2 regions of the Paenalcaligenes sp. DL 463 genome follow, and region 2 is predicted to be linked to the other one. Evidence: predicted binding sites of a transcription regulator. Region 2 holds the regulator's gene; the other holds the start of a gene.

Region 1 (9,216 bases), 280 kb from region 2:
GTTTCCAATACGGTGGGATGGTGTTCATGAAGGTCAGCAGATTTGAAACACCCACATAATCAACGGCGGCCGCGTAAAGGTCGGGGGTTTTGCAAATGCCTGCTAACGTGGCGTAACCACCATAACTTCCACCATAGATGGCGATACGTTTGGGGTCGGCAATACCTTCATCAATCGCCCACTGCACGCCATCAGTGATGTCGTCCTGCATGCTTCCGCCCCATTGTCCAAAACTGGCTTCCCAGAATTCGCGGCCAAAACCGACAGAACCACGGAAATTAATTTGCAGTACGGCGTAGCCGCGGTTTGTCAAAAACTGAACCTCGGGATTAAACCCCCAACTGTCTCTTGCCCACGGGCCACCGTGAGGGTTGACAATAAGTGGTAAGGCGCTTGTTTCGCCGCTTACAGGAAGACTTAAATAGCCTTGAATGGATAAGCCATCACGCGCTGTAAAGGTGATGGGTTTCATGGGCGACATGTGCTGTTCAAGCAATTCAGCATTGATGTCTACCAATTTACTTAAGGTGTCTGTGTTTTCGTCGTACACATAACGGGAGCCTTGTGTGCGGTCGTTATAGGCGGCCACAATAAACTTCTTCTCGTCGCGTGTAGCACTTTGGATGTCAACCTCGTAACCGGCGAGGTGTTCGCTGAGGCGTGTATGACGCTTAGCGCTGGTTTCATCAAAGAAATGGAAATGCAGCTTATCGCTTTCGTAGTAAGCCGCCGTTAACACTTTACGCAGTCTAGAGTATGCCGCACCACTTAAATCATAGTTCTCGACCTCATAAACCAGCTCTTCGAGATCGGGTTTTAGGGGATCAATTAATACTAAGCTAAGTGTGTTTCTACCTCGGTTACTAAGGGCATAAAAGCGTTGATTGTCGCTTGTGAAAAACAAAGGGCTTACCGATGTTCTAAAGTCGGTCGCGATAATGCTTTGGAATTCGACGGTTTCATTAGGGCGATACAGCAGATCAGTATTTAATCCGTCGCTGGTAATGGCCAGCCTGACATGTCCCTCGTGATCCGTTTCCCATCCTACGACGTTACCCGGGTTTTTGGCGACTAGATGACTTTCTCCGTTATGTATGTTGACACGGTAAATATTGAAGAGCTCTGGGTTTTCTTGGTTATGAGCCACCAATATATGGTCTGGATCATCCTCTAAGTCATCCTGTATCCCTGCACGCACACCTTCATAGGGAGTTAAGTCGATTTGTTTGCCTGTGTGCACGTTAACGGCGATGACATGGAAGTTTTCATCGCCGTTAAAATCCTTCTCAAAGATGATTGTGTCATCTCCTTTCCAGAAAAACTGGGAGACATCGCGCTCTGTTTCTTGTGTCACCAAAGTGGAAGGCCCAGTAGGGGTACTGCCTTCTAATTCTTGTACCAGAATATTTAAACGCGCTGGCTTTTCGTCTATCGAGACAGGCTCCATGAATGCAATTCGTTTACCCTGGTCAGATAAACGAAAGAAGCTGCGTTTGGGGTTCTGAAAAAAAGTACGTAAAGGATACGTAGGGATAGATGCGGTCGGATTTTCACTATCCGTTAATGAGCAGTGGTTCAGAAAACCCCAAAGCGACTGAATGGATATCATAGATGTTTCCTTCGATGCGAATACGTTAGACTTAAGCCTAGCTAAAAATTTCCACTATACCAACTGCTATCAACTTTTTCTGCAGTGATATGCTGCATTCGCTTAAGGTTTTTCATGTCAACTGAACGTTTACAAGTTGTTTTTTTAGATAGTGACACTTTGCCTTCTTCGATTCACTACAAGCCAATGGGTTTTGATTACGACCTTATTAGCTATCCACGAAGTACCGCAGATCAAGCCGTTGAGCGGTGTCGTGAAGCTGATATCGTCATTGCGAATAAGGTTCCCATTAGCAAGGCGTTGATCGAACAAGCGCCTAAACTGAAGTTGGTATCGATTGCCGCGACAGGTTATGACAATGTTGACATGGAGACCTGCAGGAAAAGGGGAGTTGCCGTTTGCAATGTGCGAGATTACGCTAAACACACCGTTCCGGAACATGTGTTTGCGTTGATTTTTGCGTTGCGTAGAAGCTTGCTGCCGTACCATCACTCTGTGGCACAAGGTCGTTGGCAAGAGTCGGGCCAATTTTGTTATTTTGATTATCCCATACGTGATCTCGCGAACAGCACGTTGGCGATTATCGGCGCGGGGTCGTTAGGGCGTTCTGTTGCCACACTGGGTAAAGCCTTAGGTCTTAAAGTAATCTTTTCCGCGCGTAAATCGCAACAAGAAATACCAGAAGGTTTTGTCAGTTTTCAAGATATGTTGGATCAGGCGGACATTATTAGCCTGCATTGTCCGTTGACCCCTGAGACAAAAAACTTACTTGCAGCGGATGAGTTTAAGAAAATGCGTCGTAAGCCATTGATTATCAATACAGCGCGAGGTGGCCTAGTTAATGAATCAGATTTGGTCTATGCCTTAAATAATGGCTTAATTAGCGGTGCTGGCTTCGATGTCACGACTCCGGAGCCTCCGGCCCCAGACAATCCGATTTTTCAGCTTATGGACAAACCGAACTTTATTTTAACCCCCCATGTGGCGTGGGCAAGTCAAGAAGCCATTCAAGCGTTAGCAGACCAGTGCTTTGATAACGTGTCGGCTTTTATGGCTGGTGAGCCTCGCCATCTGCTTTAAATTTTTCCGTTAACACGCCTCGCCCCCTAACTTTTTTATTAAGAAATATTTTTCTGTGGTTTCTGATTTTGTCCCCATTAAACAGCCCAGCTTTAGCTTGAAGGGGCAGTGTGCTCTGGTGACGGGCTCGACCCAAGGCTTGGGTTGGGCCATGGCACAGACCTTTGCAGCGCACGGCGCTCATGTTGTTTTACATGGGCGTAGCGTAGATCGTCTACAGCTTAGACAGCGTCAACTTGCAGACTTGGGCTACGCTTCAAGTGTTTGGTGTCATGATTTTACTGACATTAATGGTCTTGAAGCGTCCTTAGATACCTTAGCTGAACCGCCATCAATTCTGGTGAATGCGGTAGGTGAACGCATTCGACACGGCTTCAACGAGCTTTCCGCGACTGACATTTTGCAGCACATACAGACAAATTTAAGCGCCACAGTGCTGCTTTCACAATGGGCGGCTCGCAATATGGCGTTGAAGGGTTACGGGCGAATCATTACGCTTAGTTCTATTGCTGGTCGTTTAGCGCGTTCGGGGGATGCGGTATATCCTATTGCTAAGCAAGGTCTAGAGGCAATGGTCCGCGCCTTAGCGGTTGAGTTCGGGCCTCACGGTGTCACTAGCAACGGTATCGCGCCGGGTACCTTTGCTACCGAGTCGAATCAGACACTAGCCGCGGACCCTATAAAAGGGCCTTTGGTTGTGGGGCGTAATCCGCTTGGTCGCTGGGCGTTACCTGAAGAAATAACCGGCCCTGCTTTATTTCTGGCTTCTGAGGCCTCTAGTTACGTTAATGGTCATGTATTGGTCGTTGACGGTGGTTTTTCCATCACTTTTTAAATTGAATTAAATCATGGCAACACCGGTTACTCGCATTGCAATTAATGGTTATGGTCGTATTGGGCGTTGCGTGCTACGGGCGATATACGAGCAGCAGCTTGAGTCGATAATCGACGTGGTCTTGATTAACGAGCCAGCTGACTTAGACAGCATGGCTTATTTAACCCAATTCGACTCCACACACGGCGCTTTCCCTGGCAAAGTAGGGCGCAGCGATAACGCATTAATCATTAATGGTCGTGCTATATCGGTTACGCATTCCTCCACCCCAGAAGCCGTAAATTGGAGCGAATTTGATGTTGATATGGTGATTGAATGTTCGGGTGCTTACAGCAGTCGCAACGATTTGCACCGCTTTATCGAAAGCGGCTGCAAACGCGTGTTGGTGTCACATCCGGCTGATAGCGCTGCCGATGTGGATTACACCGTAGTCTTAGACATTAATGATGCCGAGCTAACCAAGCAGCATAAAATCGTTTCAAACGCCTCGTGCACAACCAATGCCATCATTCCGGTATTGGCTGAGCTTGATGCAGCATATGGCATTAAGCATTGCTTCTTGACGACCCTGCACTCGGTCATGAATGATCAGCCCATGATTGATGGCTATCATCACAAAGATTTGCGCCGCACACGTTCCGCTATGCAATCCATCGTTCCTGTGGCGACGGGCCTAGCGCAAGGTGTAGAGCGTTTATTACCGCAGCTAGCAGGGCGTGTAAAAGCCAAAGCCATCCGGGTACCCATTCTAAATGTGTCGGCCATTGACCTCATGGTGGGCTTAAAGCGAGACACGAAAGCAGAGGAAGTTAACAGTTTATTTATTCAGGCGGCCCAACGACACCCCGAAACGCTCGCTTATACCGATAGGCCACATGCCTCTGTGGATTTTAATCACGATCCGCATTCAGCCATTATTGACGGTAGCCAAACGCGTACCAATGGAGATGGCTTTGTGAACATGTTTATTTGGTTTGACAATGAGTGGGGGTTTGCGAACCGCCTAATCGATATCACCAAAGTGTGGTCGGCTCGCATTCATGACGATGGCACCTGTTAACTACGATAAATCAAGGCGTATATTAGGAGTATTCCCATGACAAGTACCCGTTCAGAAAATGACTCAATGGGCAGTATTGATGTACCCAGCTCTAGATACTGGGGTGCCCAAACACAGCGTTCTATACAAAACTTTCCGATAGGCGTTGACCGTTTTGTTTGGCAAAGCCCCATGATTCAAGCACTGGGATATTTAAAAAAAGCGGCTGCGCTGGCTAATCAAGAGTTAGGAGAATTGCCTGCGTCGGTTAGCGAACCCATTGTTAAAGCGGCCGATTTAGTAATTAATGGGCAGCTTGATGCCGAGTTTCCTTTGGTGGTTTTTCAAACAGGATCCGGCACCCAGAGCAATATGAATGCCAACGAGGTGATTGCTAATAAGGCTATTGAGCTAGAGGGTGGAGTCATAGGTAGCAAAACCCCAATACATCCCAACGATCACGTGAACCGGGGGCAGTCATCTAACGATACTTTCCCCACTGCTATGCACATTGCGGTCGCCTTGCAAGTCACTGAGCGTTTGATCCCTAGCGTATCGCAACTTAAAAACACGTTTAATCGCCTTGCAAACGAGCATTCCTCTCTGGTGAAAACCGGTAGGACCCACTTGCAAGACGCAACGCCCATTACCTTAGGTCAAGAAATCGGAAGTTGGGCAGCCCAATTAGAGCACGCGATACAAAACGTGCAAATGCAGCTAGAAGGTGTATACGACCTTGCAATCGGTGGCACAGCCGTCGGCACAGGGTTGAATGCACATCCTCATTTTGGTGAAACGGCTGCTCGTCACATTGCTAAATTAACCCATCTTCCTTTTCGCAGTGCACCGAATAAGTTTGTTGCGCTTTCTGCACACGATGCCTTAGTGAATATGTCGGCGGCCATACGCACCATGTCAGGGGCGTTGTTAAAAATAGCTAACGACGTACGTTGGTTAGCCAGCGGACCCCGATGCGGCATTGGCGAAATTACGATTCCAGAAAACGAACCAGGGTCGTCCATCATGCCAGGTAAGGTGAATCCCACGCAGTGTGAAGCCTTAACGATGGTGTGTGCTCAGGTATTTGGTAATGACGCCACCGTTGCTTTTGCCGGTTCACAAGGTAATTTTCAACTAAACGTCTACAAGCCAGTGATGGTTCACAACGTTCTGGAAAGTATTCAATTATTAAGTGATGCTTGCCTTGCTTTCGACGAACATTGCGCACAAGGGATTGCACCGAATATTCCGAAAATAGAAAGTAATCTGGATCGTAATTTGATGTTAGTGACAGCGTTAAATCGCCACATTGGTTACGATAAGGCGGCTCAAATTGCTAAAACGGCACATCAAGAAGGGCTTAGCTTACGCGACGCTGCCTTGCGTTCGGGGCATGTGAAAGCAGAACAATACGATGATTGGATTAATCCCTTATCCATGACTCAAGCCGGATAAATCGACACCTGCCTGCGCTGCTTTACGCCGGCGCAGGTAGGCGTTTTTATGGTGGCCTGACTATTTAACCAGTGTGACAGGGACATCTACCGTGTTTAACACCTTGGTGGTCACCGAACCCAGAATTAGACCTGGCATGGCGCCTAAGCCGCGCGTACCCATTACAATGTGGTCGCAGTTGTGTTCGGCAATATAGTTTTTTAAGACTTCTGTTAGCGCGCCCACCAGAACCTTACTTGTGTGGTTACGCTCTGTTTTTTCCAGAATGGTTAATGCTGGAACCAACGCTTTCTTGCCTTCGTCCTCATAGTAGTCTTGCAGCATCTCAGTCGAAAAGAAACGAGTCACATTCTGCGAAACGATAGGGCTTTGAATGTTCAGCACATGAAGCTTGGCTCCTTCTGTGTTCTGCGTTAAGCGTATTGCGGTTTCGAGAGCACGGGAAGAGGCATCCGAGCCATCGACTGGAATGATTACGTTTTGCATAGAAGTCTCCAATGGGGGTATTAATCAAGCTAACAACATAAGCTGATTTGTTCATTTAACCTACGATAACTAAACATCTTATGCAGGTCATATGACTTATATCAACGTTTACGTGAATCGAGGTTGGAATAAAACTAAAGTTAAACGCCATAAGGTAGCGGTAAGTGTAATAATAGAACAGTGAACAGCACGTGATTAATATGTAGTGTTTTCGCTGTTACAACTAAGGAGAGTAATTCCATGAAACTGAAGTATTTAGCCCTCTGTGTGCCGCTTGTTTTGGGTAGTGGTGCTGCAGTTGCCGAAACTAATTTTGATATGGCGGCGGTGAACGACGCACTACGCAATAATGCCTGTTTAGCGTGTCATGCCGTAGAGAATAAGTTGGTAGGCCCCTCTTATAAAGAAATTGCTGAAGCCAATAAGGATGACGCAGCCAACGCTGACATTCTAAAAGCTCACATTAAAGAAGGTAGTAGCGGAGTGTGGGGGCCTATCCCTATGCCAGCGAACCCTAATGTTTCTGACGATGACTTAACTTTGATCGTCGACTGGTTAATGGCTGGCGCTCCTCAGTAAGTGCTAGCCTAGAAACGGCGCGCTGTATTGCGGCGCGCTACGTTTCGCCCCCTCAATAAGCAGTGTTAAGCTGTGATTTTATTGAAATTCAGCATTCTGTCTACACTGCGTTTCGCTTGTACGCGAATGGCCTCGTCTACAAAAATTTCATTATTTGGCTGTGTTAAGACCTTAACAATGCCATCAAGGCTATTCATGCTCATCCATGGGCAAAAAGCACAACTTTTACAGGTAGCGCCTGTGCCGCCGGTCGGAGCCGCCACAAGATTCTTATGCGGTGCGAGCTTTTGCATTTTATGAAGCAGGCGTTGATCAGTGGCCACAATAAAACTTTGGCTATCAAGTTCTTTTACGGCTTTGAGCATTTGAGCTGTTGATCCAATGAAATCGGCTTGATCTAGCACCCCTTTGGGCGATTCTGGATGCGCCAGTACCTGAGAATTAGGTTGGCTTTTACGTAACTCACGTAACTCTGTACCTTTAAATTCATCGTGAACGAGACAAGAACCTTGCCATAAAACCATATCGGCCCCGGTTTGTTCCTGTATATAAGCGCCCAAATGTCTGTCCGGTGCCCACAGGATCTTTTCTCCTTGAGCATGCAGATACGACACAATGTCTAATGCGATGGATGAGGTAACTACCCAATCAGCTCGGGCTTTTACCTCGGCGCTGGTGTTGGCGTAAACCACGATCGTGCGATCAGGGTACTGATCACAGAATGCATTGAAATCATCGATAGGGCAGCCTAAATCAAGCGAGCAATTGGCCTCTAGCTCGGGCATTAATACCCGTTTCTGTGGGCTAAGTATTTTCGCCGTTTCGCCCATGAATCGTACGCCTGCTACCACTAAGGTGTCGCTATCGCAGTCTCGGCCAAACCGAGCCATTTCCAATGAGTCGGCAACACAGCCTCCAGTCTCTTCAGCCAAGTCTTGAATCAGTGGGTCGACATAGTAATGCGCGACCAGTGTGGCATTTTGTTGCTTTAACAACTGACGAATCGTGCTTTTCAGTGTTTCAGTACGGCTAAGATCAAGAGGAGGGGGTACACGAGCCCAAGCCTGAGCAAGATCGATAGTTCCTGTCGCGAGATTCGGCTTGTCGAAAGAGAAAACTTGAGTGGACATAATGGCTTCCAGCTAATAGTGAATGTGGCTCTGTTAATTACACGTCGAATACGTTTGCATAAGTCGAGAATAGACACATATGCTCAACTTGAGTGTAATTAGCATAACCCAATTAGCCGAAAAGTTATACAAAAAAATAAATAAGTGCTTCCGAGGTAGGTTGCGTAACCGGTACTAGGCTAATGGAGGCATGACCTTTTGGTAATGCTTAGGAATAAAGCGCCATACCAGCATCGCGATGACGATTACAGCGACGAGGTGCATTATCCAAGCAAAACTAAAATCGCCAGACGTATCACGGATCCAAGCGCTTACCCACGGGGCCATCGCAGCAATGAGAAAGCCACCACCTTGCATTAATGCGCTTAGCATTCCTGCTTGATTAGAGTCATTGAAGTGATCCAAAGCGACAACCAGTGTTAAGGCGAAACATCCGCCTAGACCTACCCCTAATACACTGGACCAAAAGTAGGGCGATGCATTGGGCCAAAAGGCGAAAGAGCTAAACCCGAGTGCTTGCAAACTTAGCGCCAGCCATAACCATAAACGTCGATCTAAATGGTTTCGGGCTAAGGTGGGAATGGATAACGCGGCGATAGCCTGAGCAATCGACAATACGGCAATCAATGATCCGCTTGCCGAGGCTGACCAGCCATGTTCTTGATAAAATGGTGCCAACCACGCAACGATACTGGCATAGCCGCTGTTGATTAAGCCGAAGCAACAAATAAGCAACCACGTGCGCGGGCGGCGCATAAGCAGTAGAGAAGGTGATCGTACGCTACGGCTAGGCTGGTCTTTAGGTAAAACATAGCAAGCGATGATGACTGCTGCGATAACCGGGAGGGCCCAGAACCCCAAACTGAAGCGCCAATTTCCAGTAGTCTGGGCCACCCAAGGGGTAAGCTGAGCGCCTAAGGCACCGCCTCCCATCATGGTGGCAGAGTACAAGCCTGTAACCGGCGCGACGTGCAGCGGAAAGTTCTGTTTAATGACCCCTGGC
Region 2 (21,881 bases):
TGACGGCTCGTTATTTTCACTTGGCAGATAATCGACAGTCGCGTTCTGAATCGCCGCACCCACATAGAAATATCCTTGATCAGACTGTTCCGAAAAAGGGAAGTCCTCAAGCTCGCCAAGCAACACAAACTTAGCTTGTGGAGCCTGTCCCTCGACCAAACTCTGCCGCAACCACTCTGTGACATCGTCATCAATCGCTTGAGGAAAATAGCGATACAGCGACGACAACTCAACACGTTGTAAATCGCCATAGAGACGTAACTGGCCCAAATTTGAATGCAAGGGATTCGACCACTCGCCCGACGCTTGTGCCCAAAAGTCGCTGTTTTCTATGGATAACTGATTAAAGGCTAAAACCTCACCCTGCCATTGGCCACTGATGGCAGCCTGATCCAACACAATAGACTGATCCCAAACCGGGCCCTCAGCAATACTGATCTGAGAGGCCAAGGCCTTAAACTGCAGCGCCGAATCTGTGGCTGCCTCTGCTTGTATGAGGCCATTGATACTGCTCCAGTCTCCGCGCGCAGAAAACGAGAAGCGATTCGCTTCCAGCTTTTGTTCAGCCACCATCATGCTTAGGTCTTCAAGCTCTGCGTTCAACTGCAAAGCGGCCATCTGGCCGGCTTCAAGATCGGCCCACAATTCAAGCGTATTCAGCGATACCGCCCATCCCTCAGGAAGGTTCAGGCTACGGCTCCAGAGCTGGGCGCTGTCACCGCTCATTTGGACGTAAAGCTTGCCAAACACTTGCTCTATGGATAACGCCTGTCCCTCAGTAGGTTGAATGTCAGCAATGGCCAGCAATTCGTTTTGACCCGTATCCTGATTATCACTTCGCACCACAACATGATGTCGCTCAGGCAAAGCGCTTAAGGACAGTGTCAAACCATGTATCGCCACCGGAGCTAAACCGCGCAGCTGATCCGTCCACGTTAAGTTCGCGTCGATGATGCGGACACTAGGCTGTTGACTTAACCACGTTAACAGCGGTGCTTGCCCTGGATCCTGTGCTGGAGGAGCGACAGCCGCTTCGGAATGCGAGCCCAGTTTGATATGCTCAATATACAGGGCAGCCTGTGCGTCTCGGCGCAGCGACACATCAAGACCTTCTATTTCGATATGCTCGAAACCAATACGCTTGTCGAGAAGAGCACGCCAACTAGGCACTAACGCCACTCGGGGAACTCGTAACGCTGGCGCACTGTGAGGAGTGGTAGACCAGCTTATACCCCTTAGCTCAAGGCGGGGGTGTATACCTTTCCAACTCGCACTGATATGCTCGAACTCGACGGAAACCCCAAGCGCCGACGACAACTGCTCTTGTATGGGAGCTTTCCAGTGATTAATCTGTGGTAAAACCCAAAACCGCAAGACCGACACACCCACTACCACTACTACATACAACGTAAGTAGTAGATAGAGGCTAAAGCGGAACACCTTTCGCATCGGATCCTTAACGGGGAATAATTTGTTGATGCCTCATCAGCATAAACAGAGCGTTTAACGTCCCAGACGGGGCAATGATTTCTATTAAAAAAATCGAATGAATGAAGCCATTATATTGAAGTCTGCCCTGCAATGGTCTGGCGCTTTGCAACGTAAGCTCCTTGCCTCGCCCCAGTTCGCCATTGAGCTGCAACACTACGTTAAGCGGCCCGTCAGCACAGAGCAAATTAGCGCTTGGCTAAAAGAACTAACGGCGGGCGCAGTCGACACCAACATCCATGAGACAAAACGCGTTTTACGACAATTGCGCGAGCGTGTTTTCTATACACTGATGGTACGAGACACACAGGACGCCGCCTCTCTACAGGAAGTTGTGGAAGCCATGAGCTTTTTGGCCGACATCGCCATGGGCGAGGCCTACCGCTGCGCCATGAGCTTCTTAATCGAGCGTCATGGGGCTCCGACCGACCCTAAAACAGGACGCCTATTAGAGTTACTGATTATCGCCATGGGTAAATGGGGAGGTAAGGAACTCAACGTCTCATCCGACATCGATTTTATCGCGATCTACGACGCTGAAGGTGAAACGGATGGAAAGCGGAAAATTAGTTATCACGAGTTTTATCAGCGCTTAGTTAAACAGATCAACCTCATTCTTTCGGATATGACCGAGCATGGACAAGTCTTTAGATGTGACCTGCGTTTGCGTCCAGACGGCGATTCCGGGCCTTTAGCATGGAGCCTAACCGCCGTCGAGAACTACTTAGTGCTACAAGGACGCGAATGGGAACGATACGCCTGGTTAAAAGCTCGGCCATTAACACAGTCTTACGCCCCCAACAGTAATACGCAAGCGTTATGCGAAGCCTTTACACGTTTGCGATCCCCTTTTGTCTATCGCAAATACTTCGATTTTGACGCCTTAGCATCCCTGCGAAACTTACGAGAACGCATTCGCGAAGATTGGCAACAAAAAGCGTATGCTCGAAATGCTACCGATGCAAAGTTGAATATCAAATTGGGGGACGGAGGAATACGTGAAATTGAATTCGTCATCCAATTGAACCAGCTCATCCGTGGCGGACGCCAACCTTCACTACAAACTGAAACGCTTCTCTGCGCCATTGACATGCAGGTGCAGGCAGGCGTTCTTGATCAAACCGTAGCAACCAAATTAAAAGCGGCTTATCGCTTTCTACGTCGCGTTGAGCATATGCTTCAGTACAAAGACGACGCCCAAACCCACCTCCTACCCACGTCAGACGACACTTACGCCGCCTTAGCTAAGGTGCTTGGAATGTCGACAACGGATTTCAGCGCAGAACTTAATCAGCACCGACTGTTCGTTAATGAAAGCTTCAGAAATGCCTTCCGTATTGCGGGCTTAGGCGAGGAAAAAGATACACACCCAGCTTCCCCGCCTGCCCCATCAGCACCGGTAACAGAGCCATGCCCTGAACAAACAAAGTTTCAAGAGTATGCCAGCACACAACTTGAACTTATACGAAAGAGCCATCGCCTACGTCACTTACCCCGTCAAAGCCGTGAGCGCCTAGAGCTTTTATTGCCACTTATCGTGCAGGAAGCTTCGTTGTCGGAGGCTCCGCAAGAGACCTTATTACGCCTACTCAATGTGGTAGAAAGTATCTCCCAACGTAGTGCTTACCTAGCCTTACTTGCCGAATACCCCGATACCTTAAAACGACTCACCACTATCGTCGCTGCCAGCCCTTGGGTGGCGCAGTATCTGGCCCAGTATCCACTGGTGCTCGATAGCCTTATAGAGTGGCAATCGTTAATGCAAGAACCTGACTTTGAAGCCTTGAAACTTCAATTGCAGCGCGAACTCGATGCATGCCGGCTTCCCAACGGGCAACCTGACATTGAGCAACAGATGAACTTGATGCGCAATGTCCAACACCAAGTCACGTTTCAGTTAATCGCCCAAGATCTTTCAGGCCTGCACAGCGTAGAAAAACTTGCCGATTCGCTTTCGGCCCTCGCCGATCTCATGCTAGAGGAGACCATAAGTCGCACTTGGCCTCTGGCCCAGAGCCGAGACAACACAGGTGGCCCACTACGCCCACCCCAGTTTGCGGTCATCGCTTATGGAAAACTGGGAGGAAAAGAGCTGGGGTATGCTTCTGATTTAGATCTGGTTTTTCTCTACGACGACCCCGACAACAATGCTGTGGAACAGTACGTTCGACTGGGGCGCCGCATGATTTCTTGGCTGTCTACTCTTACGTCGTCCGGCCGCTTATACGAGGTCGATACGCGACTTCGCCCCGACGGAGACGCCGGCTTAATCGCCGTTAGCATCGATGGTTTTGAACAGTACCAAAGTCGTAGCGCCTGGAGCTGGGAGCATCAGGCGATCACCCGAGCTCGTTTTGTTGCCGGAGACGTTAGTATCGGGGCTCGATTTGAAGAGCTAAGGCGAAAGATCTTATTACGCCAACGCGATCCCCTTCAATTGCGCGAAGACATAAGCAAGATGCGCGAACGCATCCGAGCCGGACACCCTAACCACAGTGACCTGTTCGACTTAAAGCACGACAAAGGGGGCATGGTCGACATCGAGTTCATCACACAGTACCTAGTGTTATCGCACGCTCATCAACACCCTGTCCTCTTGAACAACCTAGGGAACATCGCCCTACTCGGCCTTGCCGCTGATCAGAAACTGATCGATCAAGCACTTAGTGCTAAAGTAATAGCCGCTTATCGGCATTACCGAAAACGTCAACACAACCTACGCTTACAAGCTCAGACATGGGTGCGTGTCCCTCCCGAACAACACGAAGCTGACCGCGCCGCCGTACAGCAGCTTTGGGATGTTGTGATTGGCAGCTAAAATACAAGCATTACTGTAAGGATTTTCATCAATGTCTACCCCTCCTACTACCCGCGTACCGCTAGCCCTTCCAGAGCAGCGAAAGAAAGTGTTATTGCACTCCTGCTGTGCCCCTTGCTCGGGCGAAGTGATGGAGGCCATGACGGCATCAGGCATTGACTACGCCATCTATTTTTATAATCCGAATATTCACCCCGTTCGCGAATACGAAATCCGCAAACAAGAAAACATTCGCTATGCTGAGAAGCACGGTATTGAATTTATCGACGCCGATTACGATGTCGACAATTGGTTTGACCGTGTGAAAGGAATGGAGAACGAGCCCGAGCGCGGCATTCGCTGCACAGAGTGTTTCGATATGCGCTTTGAACGAACCGCGTTGTATGCACATGAGCATGGCTTTGACACAATCACCAGCTCTTTAGGCATTTCTCGCTGGAAAGACATGGATCAAATTAACGGCTGTGGCCTACGCGCTGCGGCCCGCTACCCCGATTTACACTATTGGACTTACAACTGGCGCAAAGGCGGTGGCTCGCAACGCATGCTTGAAATTAGCAAAGACGAAGCGTTTTACATGCAAGAGTACTGTGGCTGTGTGTATTCCTTGCGTGACACCAACCGGTGGCGCCGTTCTAAAGGACGTGACCGTATTGAAATAGGCGTGAAATTTTATTCTTGGGATGCAAATCGAGAAACGCTAAACAGCCAAGACTAAGGAAAAACACCCCTAACGTCGCTTAAATTTAAAAAAAGCTCGACCTCATCTTAAGGTCGAGCTTTTTATTTCATCAATACCAAGCTGGGCAAGGTGACTTAATGCACGACGGGTGGCACCCCATCAAATACAAACTGATCGTTTTGCCAATCCACAGGCACGACGTCATTTTCACCAAACTTCCCTTCGAGTATCAACTTAGCCACCGGATTCTCTATATGTTGTTGTATCGCGCGCTTTAACGGACGCGCACCAAACAACGGATCGAAACCCACGGCTGCTAATTCGTTCAATGCCGCTTCACTCACTTCTAAATGCATATCGCGATCTCGTAAGCGCTCGGCCAAACGTTCAAGTTGAATTTTGGCAATTGCCTGAATTTGCTCAGCCCCTAATGCATGGAATACCACGACTTCGTCAATACGGTTCAAAAACTCAGGACGGAAGGCAAGTTTCACCTCTTCCCAGACCACTTGTTTGACCGTCTCGTAAGGCTCATCACTCATTTCCTGAATATGATGCGCCCCCAAGTTAGACGTCATAATCACTACCGTATTTCGAAAATCAACAGTGCGTCCCTGACCATCCGTCAAGCGCCCATCATCTAACACCTGAAGCAGCACGTTGAATACATCAGGATGCGCTTTTTCTACCTCATCCAGCAAAATCACACTGTAGGGTTTGCGTCTAACCGCTTCCGTTAAATACCCTCCCTGCTCGTAACCCACGTAACCAGGAGGCGCACCGATCAAACGCGCAACCGAGTGTTTCTCCATAAACTCTGACATATCAATACGAATCAGATGCTCTTCAGAGTCGAATAAGAAGCTAGCTAAGGCTTTGGTTAGCTCAGTCTTACCCACACCTGTAGGCCCTAAGAACAAGAAGGAACCGTAAGGCCTAGAAGGGTCGGACAGCCCAGCTCGCGAGCGACGTATCGCATCAGAAACCAACGTAACGGCTTCAGACTGCCCCACCACTCGGCGTGTTAGGTGGTTCTCCATCTGCAGCAGTTTCTCGCGTTCACCCTGCATCATGCGTGAGACCGGAATGCCGGTGGCACGAGACACCACCTCAGCGATCTCTTCAGCGCCCACCTCTGTGCGCAGCAGCTTAGGTTTATCTTCAGCCACATGTGTCTTACTGTCTTCCGCTGTTTGCAAACGTCCCTCTAGCGCTGGAAGACGCCCGTACTGTAGCTCGGCTAACTTATCAAACTGCCCTTTACGTTGCAGCTCGGCCATCTCGGCCCGTAGCTGATCAATTTCTTCTTTAATCGACTGCGTACCTTGCACAGCTGCTTTCTCAGCCTTCCAGACCTCTTCGTAATCGTTATATTCACGCTCAAGGCGAAGTAATTCATCTTCGATCACCTGTAAACGTCGTTGCGAAGCATCATCACTTTCTTTACGTACCGCTTCACGTTCAATCTTTAACTGAATCATCCGACGATCCAATTTATCCATGACCTCAGGCTTAGAGTCGATCTCCATTCGTATACGGGCCGCCGCCTCATCGATAAGATCGATCGCTTTATCGGGCAAGAACCTATCGGTAATATAACGATTCGACAACTCTGCCGCCGCCACGATAGCTGGGTCGGTAATAGCGACGCCATGGTGCAACTCATAACGCTCTTGCAAGCCTCGTAAGATCGCAATTGTGGATTCTATATCCGGCTCATTGACCTGAACTTTCTGAAACCGACGTTCAAGCGCGGCATCCTTCTCGATGTACTGGCGATACTCGTCCAGCGTTGTCGCACCAATACAGTGCAGCTCTCCGCGCGCTAGCGCAGGTTTGAGCATATTGCCAGCATCCATCGCCCCTTCCGCTTTACCTGCACCGACGACAGTATGGATTTCATCAATGAATAAAATCGTACGACCTGCATCATGCGAAAGCTCTTTTAAGACTGCCTTTAAGCGCTCTTCAAATTCGCCACGGTATTTTGCACCTGCTAACAACGCGGCTAAATCCAGCACCAAAACTCGCTTACCTTTCAAGTTCTCAGGTACTTCATTATTAACAATGCGCTGTGCTAAACCTTCCACAATAGCCGTTTTACCTACGCCTGGTTCGCCAATTAGCACTGGGTTATTCTTGGTCCTACGTTGCAATATTTGTATTGAGCGGCGAATTTCATCGTCCCTACCGATGACAGGATCCAATTTACCCAAACGCGCGCGCTCAGTAAGGTCGGTCGTGTACTTCGCTAGCGCTTCACGGTTAGCATCGCCTTCAGCATCATTAATTGAGCTTCCACCACGAACAGCATCAATCGCAGCAACTAAGGAGGCCTCTTGTAATCCAGCCTCTCGTAACAGACGTCCGGTTTGACCTTTGTCTCGACTTAGCACGAGTAGAAAAAGCTCACTAGCGATGTAAGTGTCGCCACGAGAGGTGGCTTCTTTTTCGCAGTGAGCCAAGGCCACCTGCAGTTCGCGGCTAATTTGAAAGTTACTTTCACTTCCTTGAACTTGCGGAAGCCCTTCAAGCGCCATTTTAAGGCTAGTTTGCAATCGAGGAACCGCGACCCCGGCGCGCGCTAGAAGGCTGCCCACACCGGAATCAGCATCCGCCAGCAACGCCGACAACACGTGTATAGGCTCTAAGTAAGGATGGTTATGTTGTAACGCTAAGCTTTGCGCATCGGCTAGCGCTTGCTGAAACTTGGTCGTTAATTTATCGATTCGCATATCTGGCATACCTACACAGTAAAGGCACGGATGCCGAAGCCTAAATGCTAAGAGCCGCGCCGGTAATAACTAAGAATTAACTTATAGATGAAGCCAATTTTATGAAATTCAAGCTAACCATCACTTGGCGCACCGCACGCACCCCGCTGTCAGCGTAATTACCCCTACTTTCTTCGATAACGACACAAGCCAAAGCATTCCATCGTCCCCAAGTCAAAGGATTACATTTCATTACGCAAAAACGTAACGAAAAGCGATACATAAAATCGTTATAAATCAAGGGTTACTGCGTAAAGGTATTAATAACAATAGGGGTAACAAAGAAATTAAGGGGTTCTTTAGGTACTTTCTCTAATCTATAGCTACAATTACCTTTGATCTATCTCAAAGCAACGATGCTTAATATGTTGGAGCAAACTTTGTCTATTCAAAAACGTTACGCCATCCCTGAAGATGCTATGCGGTGTTCGACATGTATGTTAAGCGACATCTGCTTGCCATTCGGCATGTCCAGTAACGACCGCGCTAAGCTTGACGACCTCGTCCAAGAGCGCGTGCGCGTAGCCAAAGGACAGGCCTTATTTCACCTTGAAGATGAGGTTAATGCCATTTATGCCTTACGTTCTGGGTGTATAAAAACCCAACTAGAAGATGCGGGAGGACAAGTCCAGATTACGGGCTTTATGCTGCCTGGTGAACTGATAGGCATGGACGGGCTGCTGCACAACAAGCACGTCTCCAATGCGATTGCTCTTGAAGACAGTGAGCTCTGTATTATGCGTCTGGAAGACCTAGACCGTATATCAAGCCAACTACCACAGTTGCAGCAACAACTGCGACGCCTGATGAGCAAAGAAATCAATCGCTCGCATCATCTGATTATGAATTTAGGCACGCTGCGCTCTGAGCAAAAGCTTGCCGCATTCTTGGTTAACTTGTCGCAACGATTGGGTGTATTGGGCTATTCGCCCTACGAATTTGTATTAAGAATGAGTCGCGAGGAAATTGGTAATTTTCTAGGCCTTACCTTAGAAACAATTAGCCGATTATTTTCTCGGTTCTCTCGCGAAGGCTTATTACGCATCCAACAACGCAATGTGCTGCTATTAGATCTAAACGCATTGCAAGAGCTCGCCGGCACTGACTGTGCCTAATGCCAAGGCGCTATGCATCATAGCAATTGCTTACTTAGTAAGCTCGGCGCCTTCGGTTGATTCGTATGGGTGAGATCAAGTAGCTAAAACCACTTGTTAACGCTAGCATTCCCCAAAAAAAGAAAAAGCTAAGCGCGTAAACCAATTGCCGACTGGTTGGTTGTATGCCATAGACGACGATATCCATCGGGTCTATCAGCGCAAACACAATGCCACTTGTTACACCAGCCATTAAAAATGAAGGCCACAATATCCACATCCAGGCTTGCCTGCTCATAAAAATCTCCTTAAGTAAGATCTTTAGCATCTTTACAGCCTATCAGAGAGAAGTGGCAGTCAGGCTTATGAGTCGGTTGAGGCGTCTGACTGCTCAACTTCAACAACAGCAGGTTTTGATACTACCAAACCCTGTTTTACTCCGCCATCTCTAATTACACCGTCTTGATTCTGGAAAGCCAGTGTAATAGTAATAATACACCCAACAACAGCAAGGAATGGACCGGCCATTAAAATCCAAGGCCATGGCTCTTTATACCAAGGTCTGTCATCCATATCTGTTTTAGCGGCTGTTGCCATATTTTTCCTTTAGTGTTTACACCGACTGTCGAAAAGAAAATTAACGCGGTATATAGAAGCGAGACTGTTCGGTGATGGATTCTGCCGAACCGCTAGCATCGGTTTCAACAACAGTACGTGCCGTTATTTCCACATCGTGCATCCCTTCCGCCAACCCCAAATCAATAGGTACCTGTACGTGAACCGGAATCAGCTCGTTGGATGCTGCAGGAACCATTACCACCGTGTTCCCCTCTTGATTGGTTGTGCTGATCGTAATACCAGGAATACCACCTGCTGATAACTCAACCGAAATCGGCTGTTCAGAGGTGTTCATCAGCTGCAATCGGTAAATGTTCTCAATGTACCCTCCGGGTATCTCTCTACCTAATACCCCTCGGTCACGAATGACATCCATGCGTAAGGTTTGACGGGTAACAAGCGAAAAGATGAACACACCGGTAATGACGAGCAAAATGGCGACATAAATCAAAACACGGGGTCTGAACATCTTTTGACGTACATCCGACTGAGTCAGTCGCTCAGTAATCGCTCGCCCAGAGGTATAGCGGATAAGCCCCTTATCGTAATTCATTTTGTCCATGACTTGATCACAGACGTCTACACAGGCCCCACAACCAATACACATGTACTGCAAGCCGTCGCGAATATCGATCCCTGTGGGACACACCTGCACACAGAGACTGCAATTAACACAGTCGCCCATTCCCGCTTCTTTATGATCGATACGGCGTGAACGCCCGCCTCGCGGTTCGCCGCGAATATGATCGTAACTGACAACAAAGGTGTCATCATCGACCATGACACTTTGGAAGCGAGCGTAAGGACACATGTACTTACAGACGGCTTCCCGTAAAAACCCAGCATTACCCCACGTGGCGATGGAATAAAACACCAGCCAGAACCATTGCCAAGGACCCAAGCTAAACGCCAACAACGCAGTACCTAAGTCACGGATCGGCGCAAAATATCCAATAAAGGTAAAACCCGTCCAGAAAGCAATGGCCAACCAAATGGCGTGCTTTGTTGCTTTAAGACGTAATTTCTTAGCGCTCCAAGGGGCCTCGTCAAGACGGATACGAGCTAAGCGATCGCCTTCGACCTTGTGCTCGACCCACATAAAAATCTGTGTATAGACCGTTTGAGGACAGGCATAGCCACAAAACAGTCGTCCCGCCAATGCGGTAAATAAAAATAGGGAGAACGCTGACAAAATCAGCAAAACCGCAAGATAAATAATATCTTGCGGCCACATCACCATACCGAACAGGTAAAACTTACGAGCACCCAGATCAAAAAGAACCGCCTGCCTATCGTTCCATTGCAGCCAAGGTAAGCCGTAAAAAATGATCTGTGTGAAATACACCATAATGATGCGCCACCGAGCATATATCCCCGTGACAGCACGGGGGTATATTTTGCTACGCACATCTGAGATGGCTTTTTCAACTTGAGGTGACGCTCCCCCAGCAGCTTTTGGTCGTGCTACAGGACGCCACTCTGGCACCTTCTCGTCTTCACGACCATTGTCTACGTTATCGGGAGCGTCGCTGCTCATAATGAACCTCTCAAGTTAATCTTTAACACTTAATGCCATGCACACCGTTAATTGTGTGCATCGTTACTTAAACCCCAAACCCAACCGGCTAACAAACGAATTTGCTCATCCGTTAAACGGTTCTTTTGTGCAGGCATTTCGTTATCACGACCTTTTAAAATGCCTTCAACAATTACGGCATGGGAACTACCATACAACCATGAGCCATCGGTAAGATCAGGAGCACCAAGTAACGTATTGCCCTTAGCCTCTGCGCCGTGGCAAGCCACACACGTACTATCAAAGCTACGCTTACCCGCCACGACTCGAATCGGATCGTGTGCAAGGTTATTCAGAGAGCGAACATAATGTGCAATATCGGAAGCCTCAGCTGGCGTCACCGCCTGAGGAGGCATGATGCCCCGACGACCTTCAGCAATGGTGTGAAGAATTTGTTCAGGTTCTCCGCCCCATAACCATGAGGAATCAGTCAGGTTCGGAAAGCTTGGGCTACCTTGTGCATCCGATCCGTGACATTGAGCGCAGTTATTCAAGAACAAGCGCTGGCCGATACTCATGGCTTCGTCATCCGCAGCGATAGCAGGAATAGGCATTTCGCGGAACCGCTCGTAGATCGGTGCTAAACGCTCGTTAACCTGTTGCTGCTGCTGTTGAACTTGTTTGGCTGCAGTAAAGCCGAACATGCCCTTATAGCTTCCTAGTCCGGGGTAAAGGAGAAGGTAACCGAAAGCGAACACACACAGAGCAATGTACATAATGGTCCACCAGCGTGGCACCGTGGTATTCAGTTCGGTAATGTCACCGTCCCAGACATGAGCGCTCTCTTCGTCTTCTTTGGTCGGACTGAGCCATGAACGTTGTGTCCATAATAGCCAGACACAAAACACGATCCCACCAATTGCAATAACGGAAACATAAATGCTCCAACCGCTATTGAAAAAATCACTCATTTGAGCCTCCAGCTTTATTGACTACGTCGGCTTCATCTGGCAATGCAAATGGAAGCGATGCTGCATCTTCATTGGCTTGCACACGTCCTTTAGACCAAGCCCACATAACGATGCCAAAGAATGTCAGCATTCCTACAATGGTGACGAAACCATTTAGATACGCCATGATCAATACCCTCCTTCAGCAACTGCACGCTCTGCGGCAGCACGACCTTGAAGCCCTAAACCTTGAAGATAGGCAATTAACGCATCTTCTTCAGTTTTACCGACCAACTGCTCAGGCGCTGCTTCGATTTGCTCATCGGTGTAAGGAACACCAATGGAACGCAACGCTTGCATACGACGCTGGACGTTAGCCCCTTCTACTGTTGCGTGCTGTAACCACGGGTAGGCCGGCATATTCGAAGCTGGCTCTGTATCACGCGGATTACGCAAGTGAATACGGTGCCAGTTGTCGGTATAGACGCCACCAACGCGAGCCAAATCAGGGCCCGTACGCTTAGAACCCCAAAGGAAGGGATGCTCGTACACACCCTCTCCGGCTAAGGAGTAAGGGCCATAGCGCTGAACCTCGGATTGCAGCATACGAATCTGCTGCGAGTGACAGCCCACGCAGCCTTCACGAATATAGATATCGCGACCGACAAGACGTAAGGGCTCGTAGGGTGTCACGCCTTCAACTGGCTCAGTTGTGGAGTGCTGAAAAAACAGCGGCACAATCTGAGCCAAGCCGGCAAACGAAATGACAAGAATACTTAGCACAATCAACAATCCAACGTTGCGTTCGATCGTAGCGTGCGTAAAACCTTTTTTCTGCTGAGACATTATTCGTTAGCTCCTTACTCTGTAACGACAGCGGGGCCAACGTTTGCTGGGTCAATCGCGTCAGGGTTTGTTAAAGGAACGACTGGATTCACACGAGGCTTGCCCCATACGGTTAGGAAGGTATTCCAACCCATGATGATGACACCAACGAGGAACATAAACCCACCGAGAGCACGAATCATGTAGAACGGATAGGTAGCTTTAACGCCTTCGACAAAGCTGTAAGTCAGCATGCCATCGGGCGATGTAGCGCGCCACATCAGACCTTGCATCACGCCTGCAATCCACATCGCGGCGATGTACAAAACCACGCCTAAGGTTGCTAGCCAGAAATGCAGCTCTACCAATTTTGGACGTGCCATTTGAGCCTGACCGTACAAACGTGGAATCATGTAATACAACGAACCGAAAGTGATCATTGCAACCCAGCCCAACGCGCCGGAGTGAACATGACCAATCGTCCAGTCAGTGTAGTGAGAGAGCGAGTTCACGGTACGAATCGCCATCATCGACCCTTCAAAGGTAGACATACCGTAGAAGGAGAGTGAGGTGACTAAGAACTTCAGAATAGGATCCGTACGAAGCTTATGCCATGCACCTGACAGGGTCATAATTCCGTTGATCATGCCGCCCCATGAGGGAGCCAACAAAATCAGCGAGAACGCCATACCCAGTGACTGAGTCCAGTCGGGTAGCGAGGTATAGAGCAAATGGTGAGGACCTGCCCACATGTAAGTAAACGCCAACGCCCAAAAGTGAACAATGGAGAGACGGTAAGAATAGACGGGACGGTTTGCTTGCTTAGGCACAAAGTAATACATCATGCCCAAGAAGGATGTGGTCAGGAAGAAACCAACCGCATTATGCCCGTACCACCATTGCACCATGGCATCCTGTACGCCAGCGTACACCGAGTACGATTTCCACAAACTGACAGGAACTTCAATATTGTTGAAAATATGAAGCACCGCAATCGTGGTAATAAAGGCACCGTAAAACCAGTTAGCGACATATATATGGCGTACACGACGTTTTACTAGCGTGCCAAAAAACACCACGGCATAAGAAACCCATACCAAAGCAATCAGTATGTCTAAAGGCCATTCGAGTTCGGCATACTCTTTCGTTGTAGTGAAACCTAATGGAAGCGTGATCACTGCGCCAACCATTGCTAGCTGCCAACCCCAGAAGGTAAACGAGGCCAGTTTATCGCTAAACAGCCGTACTTGAGAGGTGCGCTGCACAACGTAGTAGGACGTTGCAAATAACGCGCTACCACCAAAAGCGAAAATAACAGCATTGGTATGCAATGGCCGTAAACGACCAAATGAAAACCAAGGTGTCTCAAAATTTAGTTCCGGCCAGATTAGCTGCAAGGCGATCAGAACACCGACCCCCATGCCCACAACTCCCCACACTACCGTCATTATGGCAAACTGCCTAATAACCCCGTAGTTGAAGACTTCGGCCTGTTTTCCGACTACATCGGAAGTGCCCATTTGCTTCCCCTATACTAACGTTAAATACAAAGTATGTGCTTTAAGCATGATTACCCATGCTTGGCCTTTGCACTTTGACCTGCGTCAAGACGCACTCACCCTAAAACAACAACGTAATCCGAGCTTCTCTATTGCCTAAGCAATACTACGGAAGCGCGAACAACGCTTTTTCTTAGTGTTTTTTGATTTCCAACTTGCTACTTGTCTCGTCATCATCAAGTAAGACGGACTCGCCAGCCGCAGTGGAGTTATCGAACTGTTCTGAAAAAATCGCCCACCAAAATGCCACACCCATTAGGATTACAAAAAACAATGAGATAGGAATAAGGAGGAACAGAGATTCAAGCACGATATACCTTAAGCTGTCGCTTCAATAGCATCCATTGATGACGCCTGCACCCTACGGCGGAAAACACGCCAAGAGTTTAGCGCTACCAACATTGATGAAAGCAGCATAGATACCGCGGCAACCCAAGGAGACACTAGCCCTACTGCAGCCAAAGGCGTCATTAATAGATGCCATGCAATAGAGCCATACAAATTTTGCTTAGCGACTCGTTCGGTTTGTTTGCTTAGTGCGGTAATTTCAAAATCATTATTCGTAGGATTTGCGGTGAGGCCAGCTTGCGCTGCAGCAACGGCGGTAGGTACCGACATTGACATAGCACAGGGACAACTCATCACAAAAAGTGCCACCATTACCGCCACCGCATGATCCGGTTGGTAATAGTACCAAATTACGCCCAACACTAAAGCCAAACAGACCTGTATCAACACAAACCAAAACGCCAGAGTGTTTGATTTCGCTGAAATGGAAGCACGAAGGTCTTCAATACGCTGATAGGAACGGCCACGATGGATGGATTGACGGGCACACAGCTCGAAATAGCGAGCCGTTAGCAAAAAAGCTACAAACATTGTTACAGAGTCGAAGTAGACCTCTCCGTACCCTTTCAATGTGGAACTAACGCTAGGTAGGAAGGCAACAATAATGCCTAAGGCAACCGGAATATCCATACCGATTCTGCCTTGCTTCAAACTTTTGCTTGCGCCCTGCCAGATAGGATAAGCGCAATAGATCATGACCGGCACGGTTAGCAACAAGCCAGCCCAGTTCATTAAGTAGATGGCGTCATCTAGCATGGCTAGATTCTCTGGAGCCATGGATTCAGAACGCAAATAGCCTGGAAAGGCAAACATCATGACTTGCATCATGGCCAACCAAGCTAATCCAAGTCGAGCCAGCATATGTTTACGCTGCTGACGGTGTTCCTCGGGGAGGTCAGAAGGAATTGTGAAAATTGAATACGCGCGCATAGGGGTAAACTATAATACATTCAATTTAAAGCACAATTGATTTAGATCAATACCCGTTTTAAATTACGAGATCCCACTCTTTTCTGTCACCTTTATACATCATGTTTTATAAGGCTTGACGAACTGTTTACAGCCATAAATGTGGGATCCCGTTTATCAATAACGACGATGACTTAAGAAGTCGCTGTACTAAATTGTTCGGCCTCTGTAGAGCCCGACAATGCAGTGGTTGACGATTGCCCCCCTTCAATTACCTGCGTAACCGCATCGAAATATCCTGTACCCACTTCACGCTGATGGCGCACTGCGGTGAAGCCCCGGTCCGCAGCGGCGAACTCTTTCTCCTGCAGTTCAACAAAAGCGCTCATGTTGTGGCGTGCATATCCATGGGCGAGATCAAACATTCCATAGTTTAAGGCATGGAAACCTGCCAAGGTAATAAACTGAAATTTGTATCCCATCGCGCCTAACTCTCGTTGAAATTGCGCAATGGTCTGGTCATCAAGATTCTTCTTCCAATTGAACGACGGAGAGCAGTTATAAGCGAGCATTTTGTCGGGAAACTGACGCCTAATCGCTTCGGCGAACTGCTTTGCGTACGCTAAGTTAGGCGTTGACGTTTCGCACCAAATCAAATCGGCATAAGGTGCGTAGGCAAGCCCTCTGGAAATTGCTTGATCGATACCCGCGCGAGTGCGATAAAACCCTTCTACCGTGCGCTCGCCAGTAATGAAAGGATGATCATTTTCATCGATGTCACTGGTAATTAGATCAGCGGCATCCGCGTCAGTACGAGCCAATAATACCGTTGGTACATTCAATACATCAGAAGCCAAGCGCGCTGCACACAACTTAGCGATTGCTTCACGTGTAGGAACCAGAACCTTACCTCCTAAGTGCCCACACTTTTTCACCGAGGCAAGTTGGTCTTCAAAATGCACGCCACTTGCACCAGCTACGATCATCGCTTTCATTAACTCAAAAGCATTCAATACACCCCCAAAGCCCGCCTCTGCATCGGCCACGATGGGAGCAAAGTAATCAATAAAGCCGTCATCCTCAGGATTCATTCCTTCAGACCACTGTATTTGGTCGCAACGGATTAACGAATTATTAATACGGCGCACCACTTGAGGAACCGAATTGATCGGATATAAGGATTGGTCAGGATACATCTCACCCGCCCCATTCGCATCCCCGGCCACTTGCCATCCCGACAGGTAGATGGCCTTCAAACCTGCTTTAACTTGCTGCATCGCTTGATTGCCGGTCAATGCGCCCAATGAGTTAACGAAGGGTTCATCATGCAAAAGTGTCCACAGTTTTTCCGCCCCCCGGCGCGCCAGCGTATGCTCTTCAATGACTGAGCCCCGCAGTTGCACCACGGCCTCAGCACTGTAGTTGCGCTTAACCCCTTTCCAGCGTGCGTCCTCTGCCCAGCTTTCTTGTAAACGGCGTATTTCTGCTTCACGATAACTCATCACGAACTCCTAATAAAAAGTACTTAGATTGATGAGTATTAGTTTACGAGAACTACGCCACAAAAACACACTTATATCTTATATAAGACTATTAATTTAATGTAATTAAATCAACTAATTACAAAACAGTTTTCGAGATACGAAAAACAAAACCTAATTATGAAAACAAGTTTACCGCAACGCAACATGCCCTTTTTATAATATGAAAGCGTCTATCCACCATATGAGATAATGTCACCATTATTAAGCCTACCTCTATCCATGAGTCCACTGTCATGACGAAGCAAACTTTAGATCAATCGCCCTTGGGGCAACCGGTTCAATACCCCACTGCTTACGACCCCTCTCTATTATTTACGATTGAACGCGCACCCAACCGCAGCAGTTTGACGATACCTACCGTTTGGTTTGGTCAGGATGTTTGGACGGCTTACGAAGTATCGTGGTTAAACGCCAAAGGCAAACCCATCGTCATGATCGGCGAATTTGTCATTCCTTGGGATAGCCCATTGTTAATCGAGTCTAAGTCGTTAAAGCTTTATCTCAACTCGTTTAATGAAGTGCGTTTCGGCAGTATCAAAGAAGTGCAGCATTTGCTTGAGGCCGACCTCAGTGCCGCTGCACAAGCGCCCGTAGAAGTACGACTTTATGGCTTAACCCCTTACGATGGGCCAATGATGAACCCATTAGAAGGTGAAAATATTGATCTGTTAGATGTGGAAATTTCGCATTATGCGCCAGAGCCAACGCTTCTGCATTGCGAAACAAACGGCGCCACCGTTTACGAAACCCTAACCTCAGACCTATTAAAGTCGAATTGTCCGCAAACGGGTCAACCGGATTGGGGCTCCGTACAAATTACATACAGTGGCAAAAAAATCGCTGCTGAAAGTTTGCTCGCTTACATCGTATCGTTTAGACAGCACACCGAGTTTCACGAGCATTGCGTAGAGCGTATATTTAGCGACATTATGCAACGCTGCGCACCAGACTCATTGATGGTTCAAGCGCGTTACACACGTAGAGGCGGTTTGGATATTAATCCGTGGCGCAGTAGCCATAAAGTAAGCTTGCCATCACAGCGCACCCCAAGGCAGTAATACGCGTTACCTGTGTTATTTATGCTGCGCTACGAGAACGGTTGGCTTGCGCAGCCACCCAGACTGCCATCACAGCGGAAATACTAAACGCGACGGCCGCCCCCACCCAGGGGCCTCGCGTTAAACCTGCATCCAACATTGCGCCGAATAGCAAGGGTGCAAACGATGAACCCACATCCATCCCAGAGTAAACCAAGCCATACACCGTACCTGTAGCACCTTTAGGCGTCACTCGACGTATCAACATATCTCGAGATGGAGACGCCACTCCTGAACAAAAGCCAGCAAGCCCCACCGCCACAACAGCATAATGTGGTGGCAATAACCCCGAGGCTAACAGCACCAACATTAGCCCAGCAGCAATCAGCGATACGAACACAATACGTTCCGTTTTCGCCGTAGCGCCCACTAAAAACCCTCCCGCTATCATTCCTAGGGCTGCAGCCACCATGTATCCCGACAAGGCGGAGCCCGCTAAAACACGGCTAACCCCATACACATCACCCAACATAGGGATCGTATAGTTTTGCACGGATGATAACGCCACAGAACTGGCGGCAAAAAACAAAAAAGCGCCCCACAACGCTGGTTGTGACCCCAACGTAATCAAGGTTTGCCCAATACTTTGTTGCGATAGATCACTTTTACTAGAGGAATGGTTAATCGCGGGTTCGTCGTCACTTACCGCTTCCTTAGCGCTTGCCTTACCCGATAATAAATGGCGCCCTAGAATGGTTAATAGCAGCACAATCGCGATCAGAGCGGATGCAGAAAATGCCGCAATGCGCCAGGATGAGGCCAATGCTATTCCCGTTATGAATAGCGGGGTAAGCGCCCAGCCCAAATTCCCAGTAAGTCCATGCACACTGAACGCATGGCCTAAGCGAGAAGGACTGACTCGATGATTAATAATCGAATAATCAACCGGATGAAAAACGGAATTACCAATACCACCGATGACCGCCGCCAATAACAGCATTCCGTAACCATCGGACAAGCCGATCAGCGCACCTGATGCGATAAAACATGAAAGCCCGAAGTACAGAACCGGGGTTGGACCAATCCGATCAACGATAAAACCCGAGCTGGCCTGCCCTATTCCAGAGACCACAAAAAACGCTGTTGCTAACCCACCTAAGCGCACGAAGTCATAGCCAAACTCTTGCGCTAAAAACACATACAGAGTGGGGATAACCAGCTGAAAAAAATGCGAGCAAGAGTGAGCCGTTCCGATTAAGGCAATGATCCGCCAATCGCGTCGCTTGCGTTCGATGCTGTCCGCATTAATCTCTAACGCTGTAAGGCTCATATCACGTCTTTTTTAATATCTCTGGCCACGCTTTTTTCAGGTAGTAGCACATGGACCACACAGTTAATATGGCAGCAATAATAATGAGGCCTTTTCCAATTAGCCCTACCGATACGCCCATATAGTCTTGCCAAAAAAGCAGACACGGAATAGCTACCATTTGAGCAGCCGTTTTAAACTTCCCTAACCAACTGACTGCAACGCTTGAACTGGCACCGATTTTAGCCATCCATTCGCGAAGTGCCGAAATTGTGATTTCACGTCCAATAATAATAAACGCAATGACCGCATCAACCCGCCCCAAGTCAACAAGTACCAATAACGCGGCACACACCATTAACTTATCCGCGACAGGATCTAAAAAGGCCCCGAAAGCCGAGGTTTGCCTCCAGCGCCGAGCTAGCCAGCCATCAAACCAATCGGTTAGTGCCGCCGCCACAAATGCAAAACACGCCACCGTGTCGCGCAGGGGCACACTCATCCAGCTTTCGGGCAAATAAAAGAGCCCAAGCACCAAAGGGATCATAATGATCCGCAACCAAGTAAGCGCAATAGGAAGATTAAAAGGCATAATTAATGAATAACTTTGGAAGGCTGAATCTAGCGTAAAGCATAGTAGATGCGTTCGGCCAGCGCTGCGGAAATACCTTCCACAGATTGCAGATCATCAATACTGGCATCTACCACCCCTGAAAAACCGCCAAAACGTGCCAATAAGCGCTGGCGACGTTTAGCACCTACTCCGTCAATGTCCTCTAATCGTGACACATTCCGCGACTTTGCGCGACGTGCCCGCATTCCAGTAATCGCAAACCGATGCGCCTCGTCACGCACTTCTGCAATAAGCATGAGTGCAGGCGACTCTACCCCTAAGTTTAGGCTTGGCCGATTATCAGCAAAAATCAAGGTTTCTAAACCCACTTTACGCGCATCGCCTTTCGCCACGCCAACCAGCACTCGTGTATCAAGACCTAATTCGGTAAACACTTGTTTCGCCGTCGATATTTGACCTTTACCGCCATCGATTAACACCACGTCAGGCAGACTTCCCACTCCTTCGGCCACACGCGAAAATCGACGCGTTAATACCTGCCGCATCGCTGCATAATCATCACCCGGTGTGATACCCACAATGTTGTAACGGCGATATTGTGCGGTCTGCATTTCATGATGCCTATACACCACACATGACGCTTGCGTAGCCTCTCCTGCCGTGTGGCTGATATCAAAGCACTCGATGGTTATCGCATCGATGGCGTTTTCATCCGTATCCAACTCTAAAATTTGCGCTAAATCAGCCGTTCGTGCTGCACGCGTTACTGACTCGCTTAATACGCGAGCCAGAGCCAGCTCGGCGTTTTTAGTGGCCTGTTCTAACCAAGCCTTACGTACACCTTGCGGACGGGTGATTACTCGGACATCAACACCTGTCTGTGCCTTAAGCATATCAAGCACATTCTTATCATTCGGCCGATGCGAACACACTAAAATCGGAGGCAAAGGTCGCTCGATATAATGTTGACTGAGAAATGCCGCCAACACCTCGGCTTCGGCGTCGCCTTGAGCTTGGGTAGGAAAAAACGCACGATCACCGAGGTGACGCCCTCCCCGCACCATGGCCAGATTCACACAGGTTTTCCCTCCTGCCGCCACGACAGTAATGACATCCACATCATCGGTACCCGTATGTTCCATCGTTTGCTGTTGAAGCACGGTAGACAGCGCTTTCATCTGATCGCGTAATACAGCAGCCAACTCAAAATCCAATTGCTGGGATGCGTCAAGCATGCGCGCCTCGATTTCCCCTAGCACGTCACTGGCGTGACCATCTAAGAACCGCACCGCTCTTTTGACATCTGCTTGATACGCTTCGGGAGAAATCAAATCCACGCACGGAGCAGAACACCGCTCAATTTGGTGCAGCAAGCAGGGGCGCGTACGATGGGCGTACACACTGTCTTCACAGGTACGCAATTTAAAAACTCGCTGCAAAATCTGTATGGTTTCGCGTACTGCCCAAGCGTTGGGGTAAGGACCAAAAAACTGTCCTCCAGCCCCTGTACTGCCACGATAGTACGCAATACGCGGAACCACATGCGCACTAATACGCAAGTACGGATACGACTTGTCATCGCGAAACAAGATGTTGTAGCGGGGCCTTAAACGCTTTATGAGATTATTCTCAAGCAATAAGGCTTCGGCCTCGCTAGGCGTAACCGTTACCTCGATTCGCTCAATCCTAGCCACCATATGCGCAATACGTGGACTGCTCAGATTTTTTTGGAAATACGAGCTAACGCGTTTCTTTAGATCCCGCGCTTTACCCACATAGAGCACCTCCCCTTGCGCATCAAGGTGACGATATACCCCAGGCAGGTTGGGAAGTTCA

What was found. Region 2 encodes FNR, which switches genes on or off when oxygen is low (the NO sensors DNR and NnrR bind a similar motif). Its sites were predicted from a motif close to TTGATNNNNATCAA; they were not measured.
Region 1: the regulator FNR is predicted to act here: its motif matches at 6,596-6,609, upstream of AC2UZI_RS07685 (universal stress protein).

The regions. Positions count from the first base shown of each region.
Region 1 covers NZ_JBYBKX010000001.1:1,640,252-1,649,467, reverse strand. Annotated here, with positions in the region: gene AC2UZI_RS07710 (alpha/beta hydrolase family protein) at 1-1,609, opposite strand, end outside; gene AC2UZI_RS07705 (D-2-hydroxyacid dehydrogenase) at 1,724-2,689, shown strand; gene AC2UZI_RS07700 (SDR family oxidoreductase) at 2,745-3,524, shown strand; gene AC2UZI_RS07695 (type I glyceraldehyde-3-phosphate dehydrogenase) at 3,538-4,584, shown strand; gene fumC (class II fumarate hydratase) at 4,621-6,018, shown strand; gene AC2UZI_RS07685 (universal stress protein) at 6,079-6,504, opposite strand; gene AC2UZI_RS07680 (c-type cytochrome) at 6,745-7,083, shown strand; gene nadA (quinolinate synthase NadA) at 7,149-8,213, opposite strand; gene AC2UZI_RS07670 (cyanate transporter) at 8,388-9,216, opposite strand, start outside.
Region 2 covers NZ_JBYBKX010000001.1:1,351,052-1,372,932, reverse strand. Annotated here, with positions in the region: gene AC2UZI_RS06410 (YhdP family protein) at 1-1,449, opposite strand, end outside; gene glnE (bifunctional [glutamate--ammonia ligase]-adenylyl-L-tyrosine phosphorylase/[glutamate--ammonia-ligase] adenylyltransferase) at 1,547-4,306, shown strand; gene AC2UZI_RS06400 (epoxyqueuosine reductase QueH) at 4,338-5,024, shown strand; gene clpB (ATP-dependent chaperone ClpB) at 5,123-7,723, opposite strand; gene fnr (fumarate/nitrate reduction transcriptional regulator Fnr) at 8,149-8,877, shown strand; gene AC2UZI_RS06385 (hypothetical protein) at 8,912-9,154, opposite strand; gene AC2UZI_RS06380 (FixH family protein) at 9,220-9,453, opposite strand; gene ccoG (cytochrome c oxidase accessory protein CcoG) at 9,494-11,011, opposite strand; gene ccoP (cytochrome-c oxidase, cbb3-type subunit III) at 11,059-11,961, opposite strand; gene AC2UZI_RS06365 (cbb3-type cytochrome oxidase subunit 3) at 11,954-12,127, opposite strand; gene ccoO (cytochrome-c oxidase, cbb3-type subunit II) at 12,130-12,786, opposite strand; gene ccoN (cytochrome-c oxidase, cbb3-type subunit I) at 12,801-14,285, opposite strand; gene ccoS (cbb3-type cytochrome oxidase assembly protein CcoS) at 14,458-14,634, opposite strand; gene AC2UZI_RS06345 (hypothetical protein) at 14,643-15,602, opposite strand; gene aceA (isocitrate lyase) at 15,776-17,083, opposite strand; gene queF (NADPH-dependent 7-cyano-7-deazaguanine reductase QueF) at 17,359-18,183, shown strand; gene AC2UZI_RS06330 (MFS transporter) at 18,203-19,492, opposite strand; gene pgsA (CDP-diacylglycerol--glycerol-3-phosphate 3-phosphatidyltransferase) at 19,494-20,063, opposite strand; gene uvrC (excinuclease ABC subunit UvrC) at 20,093-21,881, opposite strand, start outside; gene nagZ (beta-N-acetylhexosaminidase) at 21,879-21,881, opposite strand, start outside.